DNA from 2 places in the Bacillus sp. 2175 genome. Region 1 is predicted to be linked to the other one. Evidence: a T-box and tRNA genes for the amino acid it is inferred to sense, from the RefSeq annotation. Region 1 holds a T-box; the other holds one or more tRNA genes.
The links. The T-box of region 1 lies ahead of metG (methionine--tRNA ligase). A T-box ahead of a tRNA ligase gene usually reads a tRNA of that ligase, here a tRNA-Met.
Positions count from the first base shown of each region.

Region 2: it has a tRNA-Met gene. The T-box ahead of metG (methionine--tRNA ligase) is inferred to sense a tRNA for this amino acid. The anticodon was not compared.

Region 1 is NZ_CM173819.1:4,777,053-4,788,145, reverse strand. It holds gene ACXKY9_RS25030 (DUF3920 family protein) at 1-178, shown strand, start outside; gene ACXKY9_RS25025 (MarR family winged helix-turn-helix transcriptional regulator) at 288-698, shown strand; gene ACXKY9_RS25020 (pirin family protein) at 750-1,448, shown strand; gene ACXKY9_RS25015 (M4 family metallopeptidase) at 1,605-3,254, shown strand; gene ACXKY9_RS25010 (metal-sulfur cluster assembly factor) at 3,332-3,649, opposite strand; gene ACXKY9_RS25005 (methyl-accepting chemotaxis protein) at 3,769-5,460, opposite strand; gene ACXKY9_RS25000 (methyl-accepting chemotaxis protein) at 5,686-7,380, opposite strand; gene ACXKY9_RS24995 (class I SAM-dependent methyltransferase) at 7,794-8,612, opposite strand; T-box leader at 8,727-8,997, shown strand; gene metG (methionine--tRNA ligase) at 9,048-10,682, shown strand; gene ACXKY9_RS24985 (hypothetical protein) at 10,724-10,978, opposite strand; gene ACXKY9_RS24980 (EamA family transporter) at 11,046-11,093, opposite strand, start outside.
Region 2 is NZ_CM173819.1:4,587,860-4,598,952, forward strand. It holds gene glgP (glycogen phosphorylase) at 1-120, opposite strand, end outside; gene glgA (glycogen synthase GlgA) at 139-1,569, opposite strand; gene glgD (glucose-1-phosphate adenylyltransferase subunit GlgD) at 1,684-2,718, opposite strand; gene glgC (glucose-1-phosphate adenylyltransferase) at 2,737-3,867, opposite strand; gene glgB (1,4-alpha-glucan branching protein GlgB) at 3,815-5,752, opposite strand; partial or broken gene ACXKY9_RS23845 (dockerin type I domain-containing protein) at 6,080-6,958, shown strand; gene ACXKY9_RS23850 (L-lactate dehydrogenase) at 7,180-8,124, opposite strand; tRNA gene ACXKY9_RS23855 (tRNA-Glu) at 8,859-8,930, opposite strand; tRNA gene ACXKY9_RS23860 (tRNA-Ser) at 8,936-9,026, opposite strand; tRNA gene ACXKY9_RS23865 (tRNA-Asn) at 9,034-9,108, opposite strand; tRNA gene ACXKY9_RS23870 (tRNA-Ile) at 9,116-9,192, opposite strand; tRNA gene ACXKY9_RS23875 (tRNA-Gly) at 9,203-9,273, opposite strand; tRNA gene ACXKY9_RS23880 (tRNA-Lys) at 9,287-9,362, opposite strand; tRNA gene ACXKY9_RS23885 (tRNA-Thr) at 9,373-9,448, opposite strand; tRNA gene ACXKY9_RS23890 (tRNA-Phe) at 9,463-9,538, opposite strand; tRNA gene ACXKY9_RS23895 (tRNA-Asp) at 9,552-9,627, opposite strand; tRNA gene ACXKY9_RS23900 (tRNA-Met) at 9,631-9,707, opposite strand; tRNA gene ACXKY9_RS23905 (tRNA-Ser) at 9,735-9,827, opposite strand; tRNA gene ACXKY9_RS23910 (tRNA-Ile) at 9,845-9,921, opposite strand; tRNA gene ACXKY9_RS23915 (tRNA-Met) at 9,926-10,002, opposite strand; tRNA gene ACXKY9_RS23920 (tRNA-Ala) at 10,023-10,095, opposite strand; tRNA gene ACXKY9_RS23925 (tRNA-Pro) at 10,111-10,184, opposite strand; tRNA gene ACXKY9_RS23930 (tRNA-Arg) at 10,195-10,268, opposite strand; tRNA gene ACXKY9_RS23935 (tRNA-Leu) at 10,272-10,360, opposite strand; tRNA gene ACXKY9_RS23940 (tRNA-Gly) at 10,377-10,451, opposite strand; tRNA gene ACXKY9_RS23945 (tRNA-Leu) at 10,481-10,561, opposite strand; tRNA gene ACXKY9_RS23950 (tRNA-His) at 10,584-10,659, opposite strand; tRNA gene ACXKY9_RS23955 (tRNA-Thr) at 10,669-10,744, opposite strand; tRNA gene ACXKY9_RS23960 (tRNA-Val) at 10,749-10,824, opposite strand; rRNA gene rrf (5S ribosomal RNA) at 10,829-10,944, opposite strand; rRNA gene ACXKY9_RS23970 (23S ribosomal RNA) at 11,046-11,093, opposite strand, start outside.

The DNA of each region.
Region 1 (11,093 bases):
GGAAGAGTATGATCAAGTTCTCAAAACGCTACTGCATGAATTCCGCCATGCGATGCAGCATAAGAGAGATATATTGTATGTGGGAAGTGAACGGTACGAAGAGCGGTGGATTGAAAAAGATGCGAGGAAGTTCGCGGAGAGGAAATTGGATGAATATAAGAGTAGAAAGTTAATGTAAAGCATAGTGGAGAAATAGCGCTGTGCTTTTTATGCTTATTAAAAATAAGTATTTGACTTTTATTAAGTTTAGTTCTAAACTAATGATATGAAACGAGCGAGGTGATGAAATGAAAACAGAAGATAGACTAGGGCTACTATTATGGTTTCGTTTGTCACGCTTTTATAATAAGAGTATTCGTGAGACGAATCAGCATTTGAAAAAATGGAATATATCTGCCGCCCAGTTTGATGTGTTAGCTCAAGTTGGAGGATATAATCGTTTAACGCAGCAAGAACTTGGAAATAAGCTATTTGTTACGAAAGGAAATGTAACGCAGCTTTTAAATAAAATGGAGCAGCTTGAGTGGATTTTGCGTGAACAAGAGGGTACTACGAAATATATTTCTTTAACAGAAAAGGGAAGAGCTTTATATGAGGAAATCGTCCCACCTCAAGAAACGTTCCAAGCAGAGAAGTTTCATAATTTAAATATAGAGGAACAAAAGCAGTTATTAACACTATTAAAAAAGTTACAGTAAGAAAAAATTTTAAAATAAATCTCGAATTCGAGATAGTATGAGGTGAAGGATATGTTTAGAAAAGTTGATCATAAAAATATGGGCAGAGCAAATCATGGTTGGTTAAATACACATTTTCATTTTTCTTTTGCCAATTACTACAATCCAAATAACATGAACTTCGGAGCGTTACGTGTTATTAATGATGATCTAGTAGCGGCGCAAACTGGTTTTGATATGCATCCACATCGTGATATGGAGATTATTTCTTACGTTGTAGATGGTGCTTTAACACATGAAGACAGCATGGGAAATCGCGGAACGATTGAGCGTGGACATGTTCAATATATGAGTGCTGGCACGGGTGTATTTCATAGCGAGCATAATTTAGGCGATGAAACGCTGCGTTTATTACAAATTTGGATTTTACCAGACCGTGCAGATCATAAACCAAACTATGGTGAGTTTAAATTTGATTGGAGCAAGCGTGAAAATGAATGGTTCCATATGGTATCTTCAGTAGAAGGAAATGCACCAATTCAAATTCACCAAGATGCGAATTTATATTCCTTATCATTAGAGGCTGGAAAAGAAATTCATTTTCCAGTGAAAGAAGGCCGTCAATTGTATCTTGTACAAATTGAAGGAAGCAGTGTAATCAATGGTGAAACGTTTGTTATGCGGGATGCGGCAGAATCTGTAGAAGAAGATATTCACATTCAAGCGAAAGAGCAATCACACTATTTAGCAATTGAATTGAAAAAACAATAAAAGGTTTATAGAAAAGAGGACATCCGATAGATGTCCTCTTTTTTGGATTGGAATTATCTGAAAAATGTTTCTCAAATTTTCGGTAGAGGTATCGGCTGGGAAAATAAGAATTGTATAAAAGTGTCAAAAATCTTTATGGGAATGGGGAATGTTATAGTGAAAAAGCAAGTTATTTCATCAGCATTAGCGTTAACTGTTATCGTCGGGGGATTTGGAGCGTTTGGGGCAACGACAACGAAAGCGGAAGAACAAAAAATTCAATATCATCAAGAATTTAAAACACCTGCATACATAGGTGAAGAATGGAAAGCACCGGAAGGACTAGATAAAAAAGAGACGGTCTTTCAATACTTAGAGAGTAAGAAAGATATGTTTAAATTAGCAGGAAATATTGAAAAGCATTTTAATATCGTTGGAGAAGAAAAAGACGCTGAATCTGATACGACACATGTGAAGCTAGTTGAGAAACATAATAACATTCCTGTGTACGGTTCTGATCAAACTGTTACACTTGATAAAGAGAATAATGTAAAAGCATTCTTCGGACAAGTTATTCCGAATTTAGATGATAAAAATATTCCTGCAGCTGCAAGCATTACTGCGGAACAAGCAGAAACGATTGCAAAGGCAGATATTGAGAAAGAAATTGGTAAAGTAAAGAGTTATGACGGTGTGAAAAAAGATTTGTTTGTATATGAAAAGGACGGTAATTACTACCTTGCATACTTAGTTAAGGCATCGATTTCAAAACCAGCTCCAGGATATTGGCATTATTTTGTTGATGCAACGAATGGAAATGTTATTGAGAAATATAACGCTGTAGATAACATTACTGGATTTGGTTACGGAGTATTAGGTGCTAGACAATCATTTGAAATTGCTCAAGATACGAAAACAGGACAATTCAACTTGTTTGATGGTAAACGAGGACAAGGCATTCATACATTTGATGCAGAAAATATGGACGAGAACTGGTTTAATTTATTCTCACAATGGCTTGGATATACAGGAGAAGAAGTTGAAAGTAAATCTAAGTTCTTCGAAGATAAAGCTGCAGTTGATGCGCATGTAAATGCAGGGAAAGTATATGATTACTACAAAAAGACATTTAATCGTAACTCTTTCGATGATAAAGGTGCGAAGCTTATTTCAACTGTTCACGTAGGTACAGCTTGGAATAACGCAGCTTGGAATGGTGTGCAAATGATGTATGGTGATGGAGATGGAAAAACTTTCATTCCATTATCTGCTGGACTTGATGTTATCGGTCACGAATTAACGCATGCTGTAACTGAACATACAGCAAACCTTGTTTACAAAAATGAGTCAGGGGCGTTAAATGAATCGTTATCTGATATTATGGGTGTTATGGTTGAGAAGAAGAGCTGGGATTTAGGTGCTGATATTTATACACCTGATAAACCTGGTGATGCGCTTCGCTCTCTTAAAGACCCAGCGTCTATTCCAAACCCATTAAAACCAAGTGAAGGTTACCCAGATCACTATAGTAAACGTTACACTGGAACAGCTGATAATGGCGGCGTTCATATTAACAGCAGTATTAACAATAAAGCTGCATACTTAGTATCTGAAGGCGGGGATCATTACGGTGTGAAAGTAACTGGAGTGGGCCGTGAAGCGACAGAAAAAATTTACTACCGTGCTCTTACGAAATATTTAACTGCAAACTCTGACTTCAAAATGATGCGTCAAGCGGCACTTCAGTCAGCTGAAGATTTATACGGTAAAAACTCTAAAGCTGTACAAGCTGTAACGAAAGCTTATGATGCAGTAGGTGTAAAATAATAAGAGAAAAGACCTGACATCCTAGTCAGGTCTTTTCTTTATCCCGCTATCCGCAAATGATGAAATTTCCACTTTATTTAGTCGCGAATACCTAATGCGATTTTCGCCATACGTGACATACGTTCTTTCGACCACGGTGGATTCCAAACGACATTTACTTCTATTTCATTAACTTCAGGTACGTTTGTTGATAATACTTTTTTAACGTCTGATACGATTTGCCCAGCCATTGGACAACCGATAGAAGTCATAGTCATCGTAATGACAGCATTATTATTTTCATCTGCTGTAACATCATAAACTAATCCAAGATTAACGATATCAACACCTAGTTCAGGGTCAATAACAGCTTCTAAATTGGCAAGTAATTTATTTTCAAATGCTTCTTGTGACATAAGCAGCCCCTCCTACACTTTAATGATATCGATTCTCATTATAACGGAAATGAGCATAATGTGCAGGAAATGAGCTCGAAAAAATATCCCTCTTCGCAAGAGGGATATTTTTTGAACATCTATTCTGTTTTAAAATGAGATACGAGCTGATCTAACTCTTCAACTGTTTGTTTCATTTTTCTAGCAGTTACTGTCATTTCATTCATAACGATAACTTTCTGTTCAGCAGATTGTGCCGTTGCGGCAGTTTCGCTGGATACTTCAGTAGAGATAGAAGCGATGTTATTAAGTGAAGCATTCATTTCTTCAGCACTTGCAGCCATTTCTTCAGCAGTTGCTGATATATCTTGCATTTGAGTAGATACTTTATTTACTTGTTCCACAATTGTTGTGAAAGAAGTACCAGCTTCACGAATAACATTGATACCTTCAAATGCTTCAGAACGGCCTTGAGACATCATAGAGCTAGCAGTTTCTGTATCATTTTGAATTTGATGTAGTAATTGATTAATGTCTGTTGCAGCTGTTTTAGATTGTTCAGCAAGTTTTCGAACTTCGTCAGCTACGACAGCAAATCCTTTTCCTTGCTCGCCAGCACGAGCAGCCTCAATAGAAGCATTTAAAGCAAGTAAGTTTGTTTGCTCAGCAATATTAGAAATAGATTGTACAGCAGTATCAATATATTTCGTATGAGTGATTAGACGTTCAACCACTTCTGACGTAGCATTTACAGCTTCGTGTATTGTTGTCATTTGTGAAACAGATTTTTGGATAACCGTACTTCCATCGCTAGCATGTTCAGATGTGGCAACAGCAAGTTCCGCTACAGATGAAGCAGATTCAGCGATGCGCTGAACACTTACTGCCATATCATCCATTGCAGTTGAACTTTCTTCCATACTAGAAGTTTGTGATTGAATACTTGCATTTAAGTTGGACATCGAGCTTTGGACTCTTAATGTCGCCTCACGTGATGTATTTGTTTTTTCTAGCATATTTTCAGAAGCGGTTTGCACTTCCACTGATGTTTTTTGAACACGATTAATGATATGTTGTAGGTTTTCTAACATTTTATTAAATGATGTTGCGATAGCACCTATTTCATCGTTGCTATTTACTTGTAGACGTGCCGTTAAGTCACCTTCTTGAGAGGCCAATTCTTTTAGTTTCGTGTCAATTTGTTGAATTGGTTTCACCAGTTTACCAGAGAACCACCATGCAAGAATAATTGCAACGACAATACAAATAACAAGTGATAGAAAGACTGCATATTCAATTCCTAGTGAAGATTGATCAATTTGTTCAATAGATTGTTCACGTAATTTAGCTTGTTCATTACTGTACTTTGTGAAGTCACCAATTACTTTATAGACCGTTCCGTTTTCTGAAGAAGCTACTTGTAAAGCTTCTTCCCATTTTTGTTCTTTTGCAAGAGTGAATACTTTTTCTTCAACGAACTTTCTCCAAGTAGACCCTAATTCCATTGTACTTTTTACGGACGAAGAAAGATTTGGATTAGAAAGAAGTTTATCTTTTGAATCCTCAAGACGTTTACTCATCTCATTAAACTTGTCTAATTCGACTTGATCATGTTGTAGTAAATAACCCCTTAAAGCAGATAGCTGTACTTGATAAGCGTCTCCACGTTCTTTCAATTCTGTTGCCAGTGGAGAAATTTCTTTTTGTAATGTTTCAGCTTTACGAGATTGGTCAATAGCAAAAAATAAAATAAAAGCTAAGGCGATGCCAAATAAAGCGCAAATCGTTCCCATCATGAACATAAGTTTTTTTCTGATACTTACAAAATTCATATGATTAAAAGCCTCCTTTGTGAAATCTTAGTATTAGAATTAATAAATGTAAAAAATTGAAAGAAAGCTTTACTCCAGTTGGAATAAAGCTTTCTTATTTCCTTTAGGAATTATAGCAGACGGAATGAGAGATAGAAAGAGATATTTTAAATTGAAAAAAGAGAGACTGTAAAATATTCTTTCCTATACCTTTGGGCTTGTGTCATTACAAGCGAAAGGTTCACTTTAAGCGTTTGTTTTGAAATGAGAGACGAGAACTTCAAGTTCTTGTACGATTGTTTTCATTTCAGATGATTTGTTAGCCACGATACTCATTTTGTTTACTTGATCACCAGCTGAATGTGCTGTTTGTAATGTTTCTGCAGCAACTTCATTTGAAATAGAGGCGATATTATTTAAAGCTGCGTTCATTTCTTCAGAGCTTGCAGCCATCTCTTCAGCAGTTGCAGACATTTCTTGCATTTGCGTAGAGACTTTGTTAATGTGGTTAACAATTTCTGAGAATGAAGATCCGGCAGTACGAATAACAGTAATTCCTTCAGAAGCTTCTGCTTGACCTTGTGTCATCATGTCATTTGCTATTTTAGTATCGGCTTGAATTTGATGCAGTAAATGGTTAATGTCAGTTGCGGCTAGTTGAGATTGTTCAGCAAGTTTTCGAACTTCATCAGCAACAACAGCGAATCCTTTGCCATGTTCACCAGCACGAGCTGCTTCAATAGAAGCATTTAAAGCGAGTAAATTTGTTTGCTCGGCGATATTCGAAATAGATTGAAGTGCAGTATCGATATGATTTGTATGTGTAATGAGTCGCTCAACTACTTGTGATGTAGCGTTAACAGCTTCGTTAATTGTGTGCATTTGTGTAATAGATTTCTCAATGACTTTATTCCCATCATCTGCTTTTTCTGAAGTTGTAACAGCTAAACTAGTAACAGAAGAGGCGGACTCAGCGATACGCTGAACACTCGTTGCCATGTCATCCATTGCAGTTGAACTTTCTTCAATGCTAGAAACTTGTGAACGAATATTGTGTTCAAGAGCATTCATAGTTTCTTGGGTCCTTGCGGTATTTTCCATAGAAGCAGTCGTTTCGATAAATACATTTTCGGAAGCTTCTTTTACACTTGTTGATGTTTGTTGAACTTGTTTTATTATAAGCTGTAAGTTAGTGAGCATTTGATTAAAGGAATTTGCAATGTCACCTATTTCATCTTTACTTGTTACGTGTAATCTAGCCGTTAAATCTCCATCTTGAGAAGCTAATTCTTTTAACTTCTCATCAATTTGTCGAATTGGTTTAACGAGTTTACCAGAGAACCACCATGCTAATAAAATAGACGTTAATGTACATGTAATGAGTGAGAAGAAAATAATATATTGAATAAGTGATGAAGAAGACTCGACGTCAGCAATTAATGCGTCACGTTTCTCATTCTCTTCATTTGTATATTTATTAAAACGACCTAAAAGATCATTTACATAATCTGTTTGTGCTAAAGCAATTTTGGATGCTTCGTCCCATTTTCCTTCACGAGCAAGAGGTAGTACCTCATTATCTATGACGCTACGCCATTTTCCCCCCATTAAAATAGCTTCTTTCATTCCTTCTGGGAGCTTCTTGTCACTTGTTACTTTCTCTCTAGTATCAGCTAATTTTTTCCCTTCTCGGTTGAACTTATCTAATCCTTTTTGATCATGTGATAGTAAATATTCTTGTAAACCAGCAACTTGTGCTTGGAACCAATCGCCACGTTCTTTTAAAATCGTCGCTCTTTTTGATACATCATTTTTTAACGTTTCGATTTCACTTGCTTGATTCATGGCGAATGAAAGAATAACAATAAGAGCAATGCTAAATAAAGAAGAAATGCTTAAGAGTGTGAACAGTAGTTTTTTTCGAATACTAACATATTTCATCGTTACCCCTACCCTCGTTTAAACTGTTTATTATGATTTATAGATATTTAAAACGAAATTAATAAAAACATTATTATGAAGTTATTAATCTGTTCAATGAAAATTATAGCAGATAATGGAAGGAGTCAGATTGATATTAGAAAAAGTTCTTAAAATGTATACATTTGCATATCATAAAATTCATAAATAAATATTAGAAATGCTATTGAAATTTGAAATGACATCATGTATACTTCTAATTAGTTGATAACGATTATCAGTATCAACTAAAACATTACTCTTCGTTATGTTGGTCATACCCCTTTTTGACGACGTAAGTCAGAGACGAAATGTTGAAATATCTTGTGTCCTATTCTACAGAATTATGGTAATCTCCAACCTCAACTTATATGCGTGAGCATGCAAAAAGGATCCTATCCGTGAAGGGATCCTTTTTTGCATGCTGTCGCAATTATTGTATATAGACCAGGGATACGTTCTTCGATTCTTTCCGGTGCAGTAGAAGGGAAGAGCCATCTTTGATGAGGTCCGTGTTCTTCAACTAGTTTTTCAATTTTAAAATGTTCTTCCGCGAGTGTTGTAATGATTTCTCCTAACGTCCAGCGACGGATGGTTGTTTTAGGTAGCGATTCTTTCTGTGCTTCTGTAAGAAGGATGCTATAAGCAACATCATCTTCAATTAATTCTTCATCGAAATAATTTCCACTTGCTCGAAATGATGGATGGTCTACTCCTAATAGCTTTGTGTATATTGGATGGTAATCGCGAAGGATAAGTATTCCACCGGGCTTTAGTAGTTGAGAGATTGTTGTGAAAAGTGGTTTTAAATCTAGAAAGTAATGAAGTACACCAAGTTCCAGTAATACGATATCAAATGATTTGGAGAGATTTACATCTAGTACATCAGAAACGATGTAATGAATAGAGACGCCTGCGGCATCAGCAAGTTCATTTGCATATTTTGCATTACTTGCTGAAATATCAACAACTGTTACGTCAGAGCCTAAAAGGGCGAGTGCGACAGCTTTATTTCCTTTTGAGCCGAGTAAATTAATAATACATTTTCCTTTTGGGGATTTTATGTAAGGTAAATAATGTGCTACTTCGCGCGTGGGATCTTTCATGATTTTTTTCGCATAATCAGCTGGTGCCCCGTGGCGATTCGTCCAAGCTTCATAAGCAGCTGCATTCCAGCTTTTTTCATTTATAGTGCTTAGTTGTTTTTGATTCAATGTTATCACTCCTTTTGTGAACGTATAGTTATTCGGCAGGGGGATGGGATTTCCTTTTCTTTCTGGATAAAAGTTTGATTTTTCCGTGATTAAGTCGTACAATACTTTTTATACGTAAAAGCGTTGAAAAGGAAAAGTAGGATGAACACATTCTTTCCAGAGAGCTTCGGTAGCTGAGAAGAAGCAAGAATATTCATTTGAACAATGGCCTTTGAGCTTCGTCCTGAACTTATCAAATGATAATAGTAGGCGGCGACGAGAGTTGGTACTCGTTATCAAAACCACAGTATAAGAGCATATTGCTCCGTACTTGTTAAGGCTAATTATGTGAGTAATTAGCGAAATAAGGTGGTACCGCGACTGTTTATACAGCCCCGCCCTTATCTTTTTTAAGATAAGGGCGGGGCTTTTTATATTTAAAAGGAGGAATGTAAGATGAGTATTTTTATTGGAGGCGCTTGGCCGTATGCAAATGGTTCGTTACACCTTGGCCATATTGCGAGTTTGTTACCTGGAGATATTTTAGCGCGTTATTACAGGGCAAAAGGTGAGAATGTGCTGTATGTTTCAGGGAGTGATTGTAATGGAACACCGATTGCAATTAGAGCAAAACAAGAAGGTGTGACAGCGAAAGAAATTGCTGATAAGTATCATGAAGAGTTCCAGCGATGTTTTCGTAGCCTTGGTTTTACTTATGATTGTTATACACGTACAGATAGTGAGCACCATCATGAAACGGTTCAAAATGTTTTTTTACGTTTATTAGAAGAAGGACATATTTATAAAAAAACAGTGGAACAAGCGTATTGTGAAACGTGTACACAGTTTTTACCGGATCGTTATGTAGAAGGAATATGTCCACATTGCCATGAAGCAGCAAGAGGAGATCAATGCGATGCTTGTTCTGCTATTTTAGATCCTCTCGATTTGTTAGAAAAGAAATGTAAGTTATGTGGTAGTACGCCATCTGTAGAGGAAACAGAGCATTTCTATTTTGCATTGCATACATTTCAGCAGCAAATTAAAAGAGCTGTAGAAATTGCCAAACAAACAGGGACATGGCGCGACAATGCGATTCAACTAACAGAGAGATATGTAAAGGAAGGATTAATAGATAGGGCCGTATCACGTGATTTACCAATTGGGGTACCAATTCCAGTAGAAGGGTATGAAGATAAGAAAATTTACGTATGGATTGAAGCAGTGACAGGCTATTATTCAGCGAGTAAACATTGGGCTGAAGAAACAGGGAAAGATGATCAAGAGTTTTGGGATAGCGAAGCGAAAACATATTATGTGCACGGAAAGGATAATATTCCGTTTCATTCCGTCATTTGGCCAGCGGTATTACTTGGAATAGGGGAGGAAGCAATCCCGCGTCATATCGTTTCGAATGAATATTTAACAGTTGAAAAAAGAAAATTATCTACAAGTAAAAACTGGGCAGTATGGGTGCCTGACATATTAGAACGCTATGATCCAGATTCTATTCGTTACTTTTTAACCGTCAACGCACCAGAAAATCGCGATACTGATTTTTCATGGCGGGAATTTATTTACAGTCATAATAGTGAATTATTAGGTGCATACGGGAACTTTGTGAACCGGACATTAAAGTTTATCGAAAAATATTATGGTGGTATCGTGACGAAGGGAAGTATTGAGGTAGAGCTGAAAGATAAAGTAGAAGGATTATATAAGCGTGTAGGAGAGGCGATTGAGCAAACTAAATTTAAGGTGGCGCTAGAAACAATATTTGATACAGTACGTTTTGCAAATAAATATTTTGATGAAAAGCAGCCTTGGAAACAAAGAGAAGATGATCCAGTTTCATGTGAAGAAACGATTTATAACTGTGTGTATCTTATCGCTAATTTTGCCCATCTCCTTGAACCATTTTTACCATTTTCAAGTGAAAGAGTTCGAAACACATTGTCGATTGTGAACCGAAATTGGGAACCGCAAAATACGTTGCCAAGTAGAATTGATAGCGTACAGCCATTATTTGAGCGAATCGATGTAAAACAAATTGAGCATGAGATAGAGAAGCTGTATGGAGCGGTAAAATGAGATAGAGAAAAAGACCTTTCAAGTAAATGAAAGGTCTTTTGTTATGCAGTATGATTCTCTTTCTTATCTTTCAAAAAGAAAAGTACAGCAAGGATTACAAGAATAATAGCTGCAATATCATACGTTATTTTAAATGTAGTATTAAAGTTTAAGTACTCTACGAAAGGAGTTTTCACTGCTCCTGCATATATACAAACGGGAACGAGAAGTAAATCGTAAAATTTCTTTTCTTTCATATATCTTATTAGGAAGAAGATACACATAATAGCAAAAAATACGATGCTTAAAATAGTCATTTATACCTCCAGATAAATTTACTTATTTTAATTGCAGTTATATCTTTTATATAAATTCTGTATTTTTTCAAGCGCTGTGCACGCGATTGTGTTTCCTTTCTTTCCTAGCCGTAAG
Region 2 (11,093 bases), 190 kb from region 1:
TACCATATGGCCGAGTGTATTATATTGATCACGAGTTGTAGAATCTTTAAAACTTTTACCATACATCGTCTCTAACTTTTCTAGAAAAGTTGATTTAAAACTTTCAACATGAGTAAACATTTTTTCACCACCTACATGTTATTCCATGAGACTTTTATACAATTCCTTATAAGCAAGAGCCGATTGCTCCCAGCTATAATCTTCAGTCATCGCTTGTTTTACAAGCTGCTCCCATACCGGTTTATCGTGATAGAATTCAATTGCACGATGAATCGTATGCAGCATGTCATGTGCATTAAAATTCGTGAAACTAAAACCATTTCCTTCTCCAGTTTCTTCATCATAAGAATGTACCGTATCGTTTAATCCACCTGTTTCTCTTACAATTGGAATCGTACCGTATGCTAATGCGATAAGTTGTCCAAGTCCACACGGTTCAAACAGCGATGGCATTAAGAATAAATCACTTCCTGCATACACTTGATGAGCTAATTCTTCATTAAATCCGATATAAACTTTTACCTTCTCCGGATACTCATATGCCATCCATTCAAAGAATTGCTCATATTCCGAATCACCTGATCCTAAAATAATACATTGTACATCTTCTTCCATTATTTCGCGGAATACAGTACGTACTAAATCAAGACCTTTTTGCTTCGTTAATCTCGTTACCATTGAAATAATTGGTGTATCCTCTTTTTCTGGCAAACCAAAATAACGCTGCAAGGCGCGTTTATTTTCACTCTTTTCATATAATGACTCTGCATCATACTGAGCCTTAATATACGAATCCGTTTCTGGATTATATACGCTCGTATCAATACCATTTACAATGCCGCTAAGCTTATCATTATATTTTCGCAGTAATCCATCTAACTTCTCACCGAAAAATTCATATTGAATTTCTTCTTTATATGTCGGGCTCACCGCTGTAATTTGATCCGAAGCGATAATACCGCCCTTCATAAAGTTCACATTCCCATAAAACTCTAACTGCTCACTGTGGAAATATTCATCACCAAGTTCTAACAAGTCGTACATTACTTCAGGAGGAAATACACCTTGGAACTGTAAGTTATGAATTGTATATACCGTTTTAATACGCTCATATAACGGGTTATCTTGATACTTTTCACGAAGTAAGAAATTAACCATAGCCGTATGCCAATCGTGGCTATGAAGAACATCCACTTCAAAATCAAGGTGCGGAATACACTCTAACACCGCTTTTGAGAAATAAGAAAAACGCTCTCCGTCATCATAATGACCATACAGAGAATCTCTCTTAAAATAATATTCATTATCTATTAAGTAATACGTAATTCCGTCTTGCTCACCTTTTAAAATTCCACAATATTGATTTCTCCACCCAAGCGGGACGTTAATTACTTTATGTAACGTACATCCATCTCTTAACTTTTGCGGAATGAGGCTATAATTCGGAAGTATAATACGAACGTCCACTCCTAATTTTTTCAGCTCTTTTGGGAGCGCACCCGCTACATCAGCTAATCCTCCCGATTTCACAAACGGTACACATTCTGATACTGCAAATAAAATATTCACTTGTTGTCCCACTGCGCGAAAAGTTTTTATTACTCCTCTTGCAGCTTCCTCCCTTCGAGTTTTCATTTGAATTAAAACTTTAATCAGTGGAGGAAAAAGCCCCCACTGATTCTTTTAAGAATAACTATTAATCGTACTGTTTTGTACGCTTCCTTTTTCTACAACATACGGCCCATCGGCGTTTCCTTTTAATACGACACCGTCACCAATTTTCACATCTTTATCAATAATAACACCATCTATTATACAGTTATCTCCAATTTGGCTCTTTTGCATAATAATACTGTTACGAATAATTGAACCTTTTCCAATTTTAACTGAACGAGAAACAACACTGTTTTCGACTTCCCCTTCAATAATACTACCGTTTGCAATCATTGTATTTTTCACGACTGCACCCTTTAAATAACGAGTTGGTGGCTCATCTTTTACTTTCGTAAAGATCGGTGCTTCTTTCTTAAATAATTGCTTCCAAATAGCAGGTTGCAAAATTTCTAAGCTATGTTTATAGTAACTTTCAATCGAGTCAATAATTGCTACATATCCAGTATGTTCATATGTAGCAATGTGTAATGATTTCCCGCGCTTTTCTCTCACTACATCAAATAAACTGTATTGTTCCAGATCTTTATATGACTCAAATAAGTCTAACAATAATTGTTTCTTTAACACATATGTTTGAAGTGAAACCCCTTCATGGCAAACTTCCGTAATATCAGCTGCCGTATGTATATGTCGCTCTAACACCGCTTGAAAATTTAATGCTGTTACGAGATGGCTATTCGTAATAACAACGTACTCTTCTCTGCTTCTTAGAAAATAATCAATATGTCTTCTAAAGTGTGCAAAAGACCCAAATTCATCTTGGTCACATTGGCAGTTTGGCGGGAATAAAAATAGTCCGTCTCGTTTTCTATCTAAATCCCACTGTTTTCCTGAACCAACATGGTCCATTAACGAACGATTTTTATGGCTTGTAAAAACTGCCACACTATGAATACTAGAATTCACCATATTTGAAAGCATGAAATCAATGAGTCGATAACGGCCCCCAAACGGTAACGCCGCTAGTGAACGATGCCCTGTTACTTTCTTTAAGGAAGGAAAACTTCCCGTTGCATTAATAATTCCTAACATTTTTTCTCCCATTCATTTCATCCCCCTTTTCTATTTCCCTTCAGCAATTAATACTACATCGTCAACATTCTTTTCTGGACGAATGATTGTTCCATCCTCGATAACCATTTCTGATCCAACAATCGCTCTTTCAATCACAACATTTTTACCAATCTTAGCCCCTGGCATAACGACAGAATCAATCACCATACTTCCTTCTTCCACCGTCACTCCTTGGAATAACACAGAATGCTTCACGTCCCCTTCAATGACGCACCCTTCGTTAATAAGCGATTCTTCTACTTTCGCCTTTTCAGCAATATATTGAGGCGGTTCGTTTGGATTGACAGAGTAAATACGCCAATTACGATCGTTTAAATTCAGTGATGTTTCATCGCGAAGCAAATCCATATTCGCTTCCCATAAGCTCTTCACCGTTCCAACATCTTTCCAATATCCTTCAAACGGATACGCCATTAGCTTCTTCCCTTCATCCAATAAAAGGGGAAGTACGTCTTTTCCAAAATCGTTACTAGATTCAGGGTTTCTTGCATCCATCTCTAAATACTCTTTCAAAATTGACCAATTAAAAATATAGATTCCCATTGATGCAAGATTACTTCTTGGAAATTGTGGTTTCTCTTCAAACTCAACAATCTCCATTTCTTCATTTGTATTCATAATGCCAAAGCGACTCGCTTCATCCCAAGGTACTTCAATAACAGAAATGGATACGTCCGATTCTTTCTGAATATGGTAATCTAGCATCTTACTGTAATCCATTTTATAAATATGGTCGCCTGATAAAATGAGAACATACTCCGGTTCATACTGACTTAAATAGTTTAAGTTTTGATAAATGGCACTTGCCGTACCTGTATACCACTTAACCCCTGAAGACTCCGCATAAGGAGGTAAGACTGTGACCCCACCGTTTACTCGGTCTAAATCCCACGCATTTCCGATTCCGATATAATTATGAAGTTCGAGTGGTTGATATTGCGTTAAAATCCCAACCGTTTCAATACCAGAATTCGCACAGTTACTTAGCGTAAAATCAATAATGCGATATTTACCACCAAATGGAACAGCTGGCTTGGCTAAATTCTTTGTTAATGCACTTAAACGACTACCTTTTCCCCCTGCTAGTAACATTGCTACGCACTTTTGTTTTTGAGCCATCTTGTTTTTTGCTCCCCTTTCTCGTCTTCACTGGTCGTAATATGGATACGCCAAATGGTGGAATTGTAATCTCTACATGTGCTGCTTGATTATGGTACGGTTCTAGAATCGTCTTAAGACGTTTCTTATTCACTTGTCCCGAACCGCCATATTGCTGTGCATCACTGTTTAAAATCTCGTTATAATACTCGAAATCTGGTACACCTACTTTATAGTTTTCATATGTAGCTTTCGTAAAATTACATACGATAACTAACGCATCTTCTTGTTTATCCCCTTGGCGGATAAACGAGAAAATACTTTGCTCGTTATTATTAGCATCAATCCACTGAAAACCTTCAGGCGAATGATCAAGCTGCCAAAGTGGTTTTGAGCGCTTATACAATGCTATGAGCTCTTTAAAGTAATCATGCATATAACGATGCATTTCAAAATCATGTAAATTCCAATCTAAATCTTCAAGGTCTTTCCACTCATCAAACTGCCCGAATTCTCCTCCCATGAAAAGTAATTTCTTTCCTGGGTGAGTAAAGAAATATCCATATAATAAACGAAGCTGAGCAAACTTATCCCAGTAATCACCTGGCATTTTATTTAATAACGACTTTTTCCCATGAACGACTTCATCATGAGAAAGGGGTAATATGAAGTTTTCAGAGTAAGCATATAGTAAAGAGAACGTCATTTTCTCATGAATATATTTTCTGTACTCTGGCGCACACTCCATATATTTCAGCACGTCATTCATCCAGCCCATATTCCATTTGTAATTGAATCCAAGCCCACCTTCATACGTTGGTGCTGTTACAAGTGGCCAAGCTGTTGAATCCTCTGCCGTCATAAGAAAATCTTCATCCTCTGCAAACACTGCTTCATTTAACTCCCTTAAAAATGACACAGCGTACTCATTACTTTGCTCTTGTCCTTCTTTATTCCAGTACAACATGTTCGCAACTGCATCTACTCTGAAACCATCAATATGGAAATATCTCATCCAAAATAACGCATTTGAAATTAAGAAATTACGTACCTCTCTCTTTCCTAAATCAAAATTGACAGTTCCCCATACTAGATTTTCTTGTACATCTTTATCTTTATATTCATAGGTCGGTGTGCCATCAAACAAATATAAACCGTGAGCATCTTTACAAAAATGCCCCGGTACCCAATCTAAAATGACACCGATTCCATATTTATGACATTCGTCGACAAAATACATTAAATCATGCGGTGTACCAAATCTACTCGTCGCTGCATAATATCCCGTTCCTTGATATCCCCAAGAACGATCATATGGATGCTCAACAAGCGGCATAATTTCAATATGTGTAAATTGATGTTCCACCACATACGGAATGAGTTCTTCTGCCATTTCCCTGTAAGAATATAGTGTTCCATCTTCTTTCTTTTTCCAAGAACCAAAATGTAATTCATAAACTGTCATCGCTTCTTTATAAATCGGTTTTTTCTTTTTCTTACGATTCCAGTTTTTATCATTCCATTCATATCCTTTTATATCAAAAACTACAGATGCCGTATTCGGTCTTACTTCTGCATATATAGCATACGGATCTGCCTTTAAAATGACGTCACCAGCCAACGTTTCAATCGCATATTTATATATTTCTCCTTCTTCAATATGCGGTATAAATAAGGACCAAATCCCTTCTTCTGTCACTTGTAGCATCTTATGTTGCTCATAATCCCACTCATTAAAATCTCCAACAACACTCATTGCTTTCGCATGAGGAGCCCAGACTGTAAATCGTACCCCTTGAATCTCATCTTCCGTCACAACATGTGCGCCAAAGATGTTATAACTTTCATAGTACTTTTCTGTATGAAACTCATCTCGTTTCACTTCTTCACAATTTATTACACTCAATATGTTCACCTCACTTAGATGACAGAATTTTTTATACTTTAACTATTTCTGCGAAAAACTGCAATATCCTTGTTAATTTATAAAAAACATTCGTTTTTTTCTTAAAAATGTTAGTTTTTCTTCACATTTCCGTGTAAAATATCGAATTTTGACGAATATTCATTGAAAACGCTTTATTATTCTTCTATATTTTTACCAATTATTTTTTCTCAACCTTTATTTTATTATGTTTATCCTATTTTTCATGCTATTTTCCACTCAAAATCAAAACAAAATAATCTGTCATAAAAAAATGTTTCTCAATATTTTTTGTCACAATGTTATTGAAATGCGAAATTTAATCCTGCTTTTGAAAAGCTACTTTCCGAAAAAGGAGTAACTGCAAAAGTAAATGAACCGAAATTAGAGGCAGGTTCTGTTACAGTTGGCGGCGCTATCGATGACAAAAACTTTGCTGGATTAGATGGTGATTTCCCGTTCATTGATGTAACTTTCAAAGTAGAAAATGATGAATTTTATGAAGCAAACGCTCAATTAGAGTCACCAATTTTTGTTTACTGGAAACAAGGTGAATCAGAACCAAATAGAATGCGTGTACTTCAAGATCAAACATTCTCAGTTATGTCCTTAAACTCACTAGTAGAAGGAAATATTAAACCTGGTGCGTTCTTAAATGAACGCGAATATTTAGATGAAAAGTTCGATTATACAAAGCTTGGCGTAAAAGTATATGCGACTGATTCTTACCGTCATAAGTTTGAAGGCTCACTAGATAAATACGGATACTTCAAACTAAATGGACTTCCAGTTAATAAACGCGACTATAACTTATATGTAGAGGTGACAGGACATTTAACAAACCGCCTAACAACGAAACTTGGTACTGAAAAAGACGGTAAGCTGCTTGGCCAATATTATTATGCAAGACCTGACGAAAACCTTGCCGGCGATGTAAATGCTGATAAAGTAATCGATATTAAAGATGCTGAAATTATCGCTAGCAACTATGGTAAAAAAGGACTAACTGTAAAAGACGGAGACCTTAATAAAGATGGTATTGTCGACGAAAAAGATATTCGCTTCGTTGAAAGGAACTTCTTGAAAAAAGGTCCAGATGCATCTAAATCACAAACACCTGTAGAAAAATCCAAAAGCGGTACACTGGCAGATATTTTAAAGAAATTAGGATTAACACCTAAAAAATAATAAAATGAAACTTTAATCAGTGGGTTTTTACTGCCCGGCAAATAGCGGAATAATAAAGAGCACTCTACGTAAAATAGAGTGCTCTTTTCTATAAACGACCCTTATCCAGCAAAAGGGGTATATTGGGGATATACAAGGGAAACCGGAAAAGGAATTTATATTAAATTATATAAGTTCAGAGGTAAGAAGCAGTTTCCCACCTCTGAATTATTTAGCAATTATTATAGTACTGGTGCCATTGTTTCTTTTAATACTTTTACAGAATGAGCGAACTTCACTTTTTCCTCTTCATTTAGCTCAAGTTCTACGATTTCACGTACACCTTCGCGGTTAATTACAGCTGGAACACCTACGTAAGCATCTTTCTCGCCGTATTGACCTTCAAGGTATGCAGATACAGTTAATACGCTGTTCTCGTTGTTTAAGATTGCTTTAGTTACACGAAGTAGTGACATACCGATTCCGTAGTAAGTTGCACCTTTACGCTCGATGATATGGTAAGCTGCATCACGTACGTTTTCGAAGATTTTGTCTAAGTCTTCTTGTTTGTACTGTTCGTTGTTAGCTAAGATTGTTTCTAATTTTTGTACACCGATAGTAGCGTGGCTCCATACTGGAAGTTCAGTGTCACCGTGTTCACCAACGATGTAAGCATGAACGTTACGTGGATCTACATCTAAGTAGTCACCTAACATGTAACGGAAACGAGCAGAGTCTAAAGTAGTACCAGAACCGATTACGCGCTCTTTCGGTAAACCAGATTCTTTCCAAGTTACGTAAGTTAAAATATCAACTGGATTAGTTGCGATTAAGAAGATTCCATCGAATCCGCTATCCATAATGACGCGAACGATTTGTTTAAAGATCTTTGTATTTTTCTCAACTAAGTCTAAACGAGTTTCACCTGGCTTTTGTGGTAACCCAGCAGTGATAACAACTAAATCTGCATCTTTACAATCTGCATAGCTACCGCTCCAAACTTTTGTTGGTGATGGAGAGAATGGTACCGCATGGCTTAAGTCCATTGCTTCCCCTTCTGCTTTTGCTTCATTAACATCTACTAATACGAATTCTTCAGCTACACCTTGGTTAATCATTGAGTAAGCGTAACTACAACCTACAGCTCCTGTTCCTACTAATACTACACGATTGATACCTTTTTTCATGGTAATTTCCCCTCTCTATTGTTCACATATATTTTTTTATGATTGTTTAAGTAATTAATTAAAATACTAATTTAATGTTGTTTAACTTCTTTACATTCATATTGTAGCACGTATTATTGTGAATTACTTCACAAATTATGACCTATTTGTGAACTTTTTCACATAGAGTGTAAAGTTATTGGAATAGGTGTGGAATCCATTTCAATGGAGGCGTTTTCTTTAGATTGTGAAAGGGTTTTTCTTGTGGTTTTCATCGGTAAGTGAAATTATATCGGCGATTTTTAGAATATATCGACCGTAACTCCAAATATATCAGCGATTATTAAAATTTATCGATCGTAACTCAAATTATATCAGCGATTTTTGCAATATATCGATTTACCGACAAAACTCGACAATACTGACAACATAAAAAAGCTGTCTTCAGTAGATCACACCTGTTGAGAGAAAGCAGCTTCTTCTATATATTATTTATTTTCATCCGTTTCTCCAAGTGTAGGAGGCTACAGCCATACAGCTGGGGTAAAAGTTCAACTTGAGGTATCATTTTAGATAGATAATTCCTTCATATCCATACAGGTCCAAATAAATAACATGATTGTATTTACCGCTCTATATACCCAACTGCAACAGCCCATACTTCATATTTCTTCTATGCATAAAAAAGCAGACTATCCAAAGTTCACTTTTATACAACAAAAAAGAGATAGCAGATTATGCTATCTCTTTTAGTATGACCCGTACGGGATTCGAACCCGTGTTACCGCCGTGAAAGGGCGGTGTCTTAACCACTTGACCAACGGGCCAGTTCTGGCAGAGAAGAAGGGATTCGAACCCTCGCACCGCGTTCGCGATCTACTCCCTTAGCAGGGGAGCCCCTTGAGCCACTTGGGTACTTCTCTATAAATATGGCTCCGCAGGTAGGACTCGAACCTACGACCGATCGGTTAACAGCCGATAGCTCTACCACTGAGCTACTGCGGAACAATTATGGTGGGCCTAAATGGACTCGAACCATCGACCTCACGCTTATCAGGCGTGCGCTCTAACCAGCTGAGCTATAGGCCCATAATTAAAAAGCGGGTGAAGAGAATCGAACTCTCGACCAGAGCTTGGAAGGCTCTTGTTTTACCACTAAACTACACCCGCATTAAATTGTAAATGGTGAGCCATGAAGGACTCGAACCTTCGACCCTCTGATTAAAAGTCAGATGCTCTACCAACTGAGCTAATGGCTCATTTTGAAAGTGGTGCCGACTAGAGGACTTGAACCCCCAACCTACTGATTACAAGTCAGTTGCTCTACCAATTGAGCTAAGTCGGCTCGTGATTTCAAAATGGTGGCTCGGGACGGAATCGAACCGCCGACACGAGGATTTTCAGTCCTCTGCTCTACCGACTGAGCTACCGAGCCTTTATGTAAAAAATGGCGGTCCCGACCGGGGTCGAACCGGCGATCTCCTGCGTGACAGGCAGGCATGTTAACCACTACACCACGGGACCATTTGGTTGCGGGGACAGGATTTGAACCTGCGACCTTCGGGTTATGAGCCCGACGAGCTACCGTGCTGCTCCACCCCGCGATGATAAAATATTCACTTTAGAAAAAATGGAGGAGGTAGAGGGATTCGAACCCCCGCGCGACTCTCGCCGCCTGTCGGTTTTCAAGACCGATCCCTTCAGCCGAACTTGGGTATACCTCCGAGATATATACGTCTAATGGTGGACCTTGTAGGACTCGAACCTACGACCGGACGGTTATGAGCCGTCTGCTCTAACCAGCTGAGCTAAAGGTCCTTTATGGTAGCGGCGGAGGGGATCGAACCCCCGACCTCACGGGTATGAACCGTACGCTCTAGCCAGCTGAGCTACACCGCCATAAATGATATTAATATAAGTGGAGCCTAGCGGGATCGAACCGCTGACCTCCTGCGTGCAAGGCAGGCGCTCTCCCAGCTGAGCTAAGGCCCCATGTTTTTAGGAATATCGGGAAGACAGGATTTGAACCTGCGACCCCCTGGTCCCAAACCAGGTGCTCTACCAAGCTGAGCCACTTCCCGTTAATAAAAGCGCGCCCGAGAGGAGTCGAACCCCTAACCTCTTGATCCGTAGTCAAACGCTCTATCCAATTGAGCTACGGGCGCATATGGTGCCGAGGGCGGGGGTCGAACCCGCACGGTGGTCACCCACCGCAGGATTTTAAGTCCTGTGCGTCTGCCTGTTCCGCCACCCCGGCATGTCATATTGAAAATTGGAGCGGAAGACGGGATTCGAACCCGCGACCCCAACCTTGGCAAGGTTGTATTCTACCACTGAACTACTTCCGCAAGACATGTATGAGTTATTTAATTAAAAGTGCGGGTGAAGGGAGTCGAACCCCCACGCCAAAGGCGCCAGATCCTAAGTCTGGTGCGTCTGCCAATTCCGCCACACCCGCATATTAATTTATTTAAGAAAAATGGGGCGACTGATGGGAATCGAACCCACGAATGCCGGAGCCACAATCCGGTGCGTTAACCACTTCGCCACAACCGCCATGATTTCTGGTGCCGACTAGAGGACTTGAACCCCCAACCTACTGATTACAAGTCAGTTGCTCTACCAATTGAGCTAAGTCGGCTAAATGGTGGAGGATGACGGGATCGAACCGCCGACCCCCTGCTTGTAAGGCAGGTGCTCTCCCAGCTGAGCTAATCCTCCATTTGCCTGGCAACGTCCTACTCTCACAGGGACAAGGTCCCAACTACCATCGGCGCTAGAGAGCTTAACTTCCGTGTTCGGTATGGGAACGGGTGTGACCTCTCTGCCATCATTACCAGACTGTATTCATTTAAGACAAGAATTATTGTAACTCATTCACTTTTGAAAGTCAACAAGTTTTTTATATTCTTTCAAAACTAGATAACATTGCTTCATATTATATGGTTAAGTCCTCGATCTATTAGTATTCGTCAGCTCCACATGTCACC